2 regions of the Peribacillus sp. NPDC097264 genome follow, and region 2 is predicted to be linked to the other one. Evidence: riboswitches for the same ligand, from Rfam matches in the RefSeq annotation. Region 2 holds a riboswitch; the other holds the start of a gene.
The links. Region 2 has a riboswitch for S-adenosylmethionine ahead of ACQKL0_RS12740 (methionine biosynthesis PLP-dependent protein). Riboswitches for the same ligand answer to the same signal wherever they lie in the genome.

Region 1: another riboswitch for S-adenosylmethionine. It lies ahead of ACQKL0_RS19955 (sugar ABC transporter substrate-binding protein); the one in region 2 lies ahead of ACQKL0_RS12740 (methionine biosynthesis PLP-dependent protein).

What each region holds. Positions count from the first base shown of each region.
Region 1 is NZ_JBNNSR010000021.1:5,906-9,119, forward strand. Features, by position in the region: gene ACQKL0_RS19950 (sugar ABC transporter ATP-binding protein) at 1-397, opposite strand, end outside; gene ACQKL0_RS19955 (sugar ABC transporter substrate-binding protein) at 465-1,580, opposite strand; SAM riboswitch class I at 1,694-1,800, opposite strand; gene ACQKL0_RS19960 (GTP-binding protein) at 1,890-3,214, opposite strand, start outside.
Region 2 is NZ_JBNNSR010000007.1:102,456-105,669, forward strand. Features, by position in the region: gene fumC (class II fumarate hydratase) at 1-651, opposite strand, end outside; SAM riboswitch class I at 971-1,085, shown strand; gene ACQKL0_RS12740 (methionine biosynthesis PLP-dependent protein) at 1,171-2,283, shown strand; gene metC (cystathionine beta-lyase) at 2,280-3,214, shown strand, end outside.

The DNA of each region.
Region 1 (3,214 bases), on a different contig from region 2:
TATCTTCCAAGATTTCCGTCGCTTTTCTATGTAATTCCTTCCACTTGATGATTTGTTTTCTCCCCATGTTCTGTACGGATTCATTCAGCATCACGTTCTCCGCAACCGTTAAATAAGGAATGAGGGCCGTATCCACTTCCTGATACACAATTTGAATGCCAGCTTCCTGTGCCGACTTTGGCGACCGGATATCCTGTACCTGGCCATTTAGAAAAATGTCGCCGGTATAATGGACATGAGCTCCTGATAAGACTTTCATTAGCGTCGATTTCCCTGCTCCATTTGCGCCGACCAATGCATGTGCTGTTCCCGACTGTACTGAAAAATCAACTTCACTAAGCGCTTTTACACCTGGAAACTCAATCGATATTTGTTTCATTTCTAGTTGAATGCCCATGTCCAATCCCTCCCATTAAACAGACACTCTCTTCAACTTGAAAGAGAGTGTCTACTGATTCTGATCGTTACTTCTTATAATGTTCTTTCAATACTTTCATCCAGTCTTCTTCAAATTCCGTTGATACTCCCCAGCCTTGAACAATGCCGGATAGATTGGTCATATTGACAGCGTCCTTCGATGATTGAAGCTGTTTTTGAGATATCAATGATGCTTCTAAATCATAGGTTTGCGGCGTTTCTTCCCCCGCTAGTTTTTTCGCTAGCAGTCTCATATTCACTGCACCAATCAACTTCGGATCAACCGCTGCGGTATACGACCATGAGCTTCCTTTTGTTTGAATCTCCTGAAGGTCGGCATTGGACACGTCAATACCATAGATTTTCACTTCATCGCGCCCCGCTTCTTTTATCGCACGAGCTGCTCCGATAGCGAATGCATCCCAGGTTGCGAAAATTGCGTCTATTTTACCTTTTGGATACTTGTTCAACATCGCCGATACCGCGTTTTGCGTCTGGACAGAAGTATCTGAAGATGCCACTCCGAATCTTTCAATTTCATGAATGCCAGGATTTTCTTTCAGCTTTTCTTGATACACGGCATTTCTTCTCACCATAGGAGGGAAACCATCTACCCAAAGGTATGCAATGTTCGCTTCGCCTTTTTGCTCTTCAATCAATTTGTCAAAAGCAAGAGTTGCCAATGCTTCGTCATCTTGTGAGGTTACTGTTACCCCATCAATTTTCGTTAAATCGCCGATGGAATCGAATGTGACTACGCTTTTCCCTGCATCAACCAACTTTTGTACGTCATTCACTGTCGCTGCATCATCACCATGGGAAATGATATAGCCATCATAGTCTTCCTCCAGAGCCTGAGCGATGGCGTCATGGAATTTAGCCGTATCGCCATTGGCCGTAAAAGTATCTACTTGGAAGCCAAGTGCTTCTCCTTCTTCTTGCGCCCCTGCTAAGTATTGGGCCGTGTGATCATCTCCGCCAATTTTACGAATGACTTTAATTTTAGCTCCCTCGCCTTTCGCAAATCGTTCTGGAACATTTTCAAAAGATACCTTTTCCTCTTTTTTCGCTTCCCCTGTACTTTGTCCCGAAGAACACCCCGTCAAAAGCAACGCCGAAGCGATGACGGAAACGAAAGCTCCTTTTAAAATTGATTTTCCCATTTTAATTCCCCCTATTTTTTACATTATTCTTATCTGTTAGCTCGGCATAAACACAAAATAAAAACCTCTCTAAAATAGAGAGGTTTAATCAGCTGGTTTGCAGACTTATCCCTCTCTTATCTGTCAAAACATTTCTGTTTTGCAGGATTTAGCACCAATTCCTAATTGGAACGGTTGCTGGGCATCGTAGGGCCAGTCCCTCCGCCACTCTTGATAAGAGAATATAATGTGTTACGTTTCGTTATGGTAAGTACCACTTTATAGGGATATAGTCATTAAGTCAATAGTTTTTAGAATATTTTAAATGTTTTATTTTCCTTGCAGTTTCGCCAGGCGTCTTTTCTCGATTTTTTCAAGGCGTTCGAATTGGCGCAGTTTCACTTCGAACAGGGTAATCGGATCACGGTAGACTTCAGGATTTTGTCTCATATGTTCCAATGTAGCCTGCTGTTCTTTGATTTCGGCTTTCGTCTGTTCGATATTTTTTTCAAGGATGGCAAATGGACTGCGGTAGAACAGGGATATGTCACGTTCCAAGGATTTTTCGAACAATCCAAACTGAGTAAGGAATCTGTCACTGATCATATCGGCAACATCCTGGAAGTCTTCATTTTCCAAGAACTTCTTATATCGATTGTACATATTCGCTTTATTTTGCGGAATCGCACCAAATAGCTTCCCGGCTCCCTTAAGAATCAACTGAGATGGGGTCCTTCTTAGTAATATGTTTACATTTTCTATCCGGATGCTGCTTGTCATCCGGTCCGCATCACGGCGCCAGTCATCCAAGACCCGGAAGTCCCCGGCCAGTACAATACGTTCTTCTTTGTATAGCTCATTGAAGCCTGCGCTCATCTCATCCATGAACTGTTGGCTTTGCGTGAATTCTAACTCAGATGTAGCAATCCAGTCTTGAAGCGAGCGGAAATACTGCGGCATGATTTTATCGGATATAAATGCCTGGATCCGATCGTTCATTTCCTGATTCAACTGTATATGCACTTGGCTAAAGTCACTATTCTCAGATAATGTTTTAGAGCAATCACGCAGTAATTCAGGAATTCGTGTGGAAAGCTGTTTTTTCACTTCTTCTTTTAATAAGCGATAAGATCTTGTAATGTTTTCGGTTTTTTCTTTTTCCAAATCAGTCAACTGATTCGTAGCGCCATTCAACTTCACTTCCATCTGTTCATTCCAAGAAATCGAATGCTCGCATTTCCGTTCATTCGCTGCCCGTTTTTCTAATAGATAGGATAAAGTTTTACGCGTGAAGGCAAGGAGCTTCTCCGCCCTCATTTCCTTCCAATTGCTATCTTGATAGTTTGCGTGAAGGAAGACAGCTAGATCCTGCAGTTGCTGTTTGCTGTCATAAAGCTTGGAGAAAGCAAATACCTTCGCGTTCGGGAAATAAGCATTCACCTTATCCCATGTTTCATCTTCCATCCTGACTGCCACTTGATCACTATAGATGGTATCCATTTTATTCAGCAAGAAATGAATAGGAAGTTTAGGGGCCATTTGTTGCATTTCCAATAGCAAATCACGTTCACTGCCCGTGAAAGGTGCCCGTGCATCCAGAACGAACATCACTCCATCGCTCTCCAGTAAGTAATTTTGGAAGTCAGGGTCTACGC
Region 2 (3,214 bases):
GCTACTTTCTTCGATCATCGCCAAATCTTTATCAAGCATTGCTTTCCAACCGGAGATTTCTTGGCCAAGAGTTAGTGGTGTCGCATCTTGAAGATGGGTACGTCCAATTTTCACGACATCCCAGAATTCTTTTTCTTTGGCTTCGAATGTGTCACGAAGCACTTTAATGGCCGGTACCAATTTTTCGGCAACTTCCATATAAGCTGCGATATGCATGGCTGTCGGGAATGTATCGTTAGAGCTTTGCGCTTTGTTAACATCATCATTCGGGTGAAGCATCTCAGTTTCGCCTTTTTCCTCTAACCATTTATTGCCTTTGTTTGCGACCACCTCATTCACGTTCATATTACTTTGTGTGCCGCTACCAGTTTGCCAGACGACAAGTGGGAAATGTTCGTCAAGCGTACCTTCAAGGATTTCACCACAAATTTTAACGATGGCATCCTTCTTCACTTCTGAAAGATCGCCAAGTTCAAAATTCACTTTTGCTGCCGCTTGTTTTACGTAAGCAAATGCATGAACTAATTCAATCGGCATTTTTTCATAACCGATTTTGAAGTTATTACGGCTTCTTTCCGTTTGAGCACCCCAGTACTTATCAGCAGGAACTTTTACTTCCCCCATTGTATCTCGTTCGATTCTATATTCCATGTGTTCTCCTCCTATATTCGCACTATCCACTGAGAAACAATATGTATATGTAATGAATAATGACGTTTTATATGATCCCCTATATATTGTACAAACATTATTATTGTAAAGCAAAAAAAACGGAACACAAATGACCTTTTCCTTCAGAAAAGTCCGTTTAATCTGAATCCGGTTCTATTACTCTGTTGAATTCGTAATTTTATAATGATAAATCTGATACATGTTCCATAATAGCTAGTCCCAAATAACCGTCTATTAGGAATGTCCTTGACAGAATCCTATATTTATAGTAAATTCAAAAGAAATTGAATAATCAAAACTCTTATCGAGAGAGGTAGAGGGAATGGCCCTATGACACCTCAGCAACCTTCATTTGTTTCAAACCAATGAAAAGGTGCTAATTCCACAAGTTTGTGTAACTTGGAAGATAAGAAGAATGACTCTATCCTACTTATTCAAGTCTTCTTCTTAAAGAAGACTTTTTTTATTTTATTTAACTAAAAGGAGCAGTGAAAAATTATGTACAAAACAGAAACCTATCTTGCTCAGCTTGGAAACCGCAGTGAAACGGCGACAGGAACGGTCAATCCGCCCGTTTACTTCTCGACGGCTTTCCGTCACGAAGGAATTGGTCAATCAACAGGATTCGACTATACACGAACAGGAAACCCTACACGCCAGCTATTGGAGCAATCTATCGCCAAACTAGAACATGGCGATCAAGGATATGCATGTAGCTCGGGAATGGCTGCCATTGCCACCATCCTTTCCTTATTCAAATCAGGGGATGCATGGATCAGTAGCGAAGATTTATATGGCGGTACATATCGTTTATTAGAGCATGGCTTTAAAAAATGGGGGCTACAATGCGAATATGTCAATACATGTTGCCTGGAGGATATTGAAAAAGCAATCACCCCTCAAACAAAGGCCATCTTTATTGAAACTCCCACAAACCCTCTTATGCAGCAAACGGACATTCCAGCCGTCGCCGCTCTTGCCAAACAATACAATTTACTATTGATTGTTGACAATACTTTTTACACGCCGATCATCCAACAGCCCCTCTTACTTGGTGCTGACATCGTGATTCACAGTGCAACGAAATATCTAGGTGGCCATAATGACGTGTTGGCCGGCTTGATTGTGGCAAAAGGCGCCGAGTTATGTGAGTCCCTTGCTTTCCACCATAATGGTATGGGTGCGGTCTTGAGCCCATTTGATTCGTGGCTGTTGATGCGCGGGATGAAAACCTTGGCACTGAGAATGGAGCGTCATGAAAAGAACGCCAAGGTTATCGTTGATTATTTGACGGAACATGAAAGTGTAACGGATGTTCTCTATCCTGGTCGTGGCGGCATGATTTCATTCCGGGTCAATGATGAAGCGGTGGTCAACCCATTTCTACAGTCCCTTTCATTGATTTCATTTGCCGAAAGCCTTGGTGGTGTTGAAAGCTTCATCACATATCCGGCGACACAGACACATGCCGATATGCCTCTTGAAGTTAGAACGGCAAATGGAGTTTGCAATCGACTCCTTCGATTCTCTGTCGGCATCGAGGACAGCGGAGATTTAATCGAAGACCTGCAGCAGGCATTTGCTCAAGTAAAAAAGGAGGCAATACGATGACAAACCAAGAATTCAGTTTTGAAACCAAATTACTACACAACCAACATAAATTTGATCCAACAACAGGTGGGGTGAGTGTTCCGATCCAGCATGCTTCCACCTTCCATCAAACCGACATTGATCAATTTGGCAAATACGATTACAGCCGGAGCGGGAATCCGACGCGAGAAGCACTGGAAGATATCATTGCGGAACTGGAAGAAGGCACGCGCGGATTCGCTTTTTCATCCGGGATGGCTGCCATTTCAACGGCTTTCCTCCTGCTTTCTGCCGGTGACCATATCGTCATCTCTGAAGATGTATACGGAGGCACATTCCGAATGGTAACAACCGTGCTGACCCGTTTTAACATCGAACATACCTTCGTGGATATGACGGATCTTGAGAGTGTAAAAGCGGCCATCCAGCCAAATACGCGAGCAATCTATATTGAAACGCCTTCCAATCCCTTGCTTAAAGTAACCGATATTAAAGCGGTATGTGATATCGCCAAAAGCATTGGCGCATTAAGCTTTGTAGACAATACATTCCTGACACCTGCCCTGCAAAGACCGTTAAACCTCGGGGCCGATATTGTCCTGCACAGTGCAACGAAATTTTTGTCTGGACATAGTGATGTCGTAGCAGGCCTTGCCGTCGTAAAAGACCCGGACCTTGCCGATAGACTTGGTTCCCTCCAAAACTCTTTTGGAGCGGTGCTCGGTGTTCAGGATGCCTGGCTTGTGATGAGAGGTCTGAAAACCCTATCCGTCCGGATGGAGCACTCTCAAAAAGGTGCTGAGAGAATTGCGGAATATTTAAAACAGCAACCGTTAGTGAAAAACGTGTATTACCCTGGTCTTTCCGACCACCCACAACACGGCATCCAGGAAAATCAAGCCAGGGGAGCGGGAGCTGTTCTATCATTCGAATTGGAAAGCGAAGAAATTTT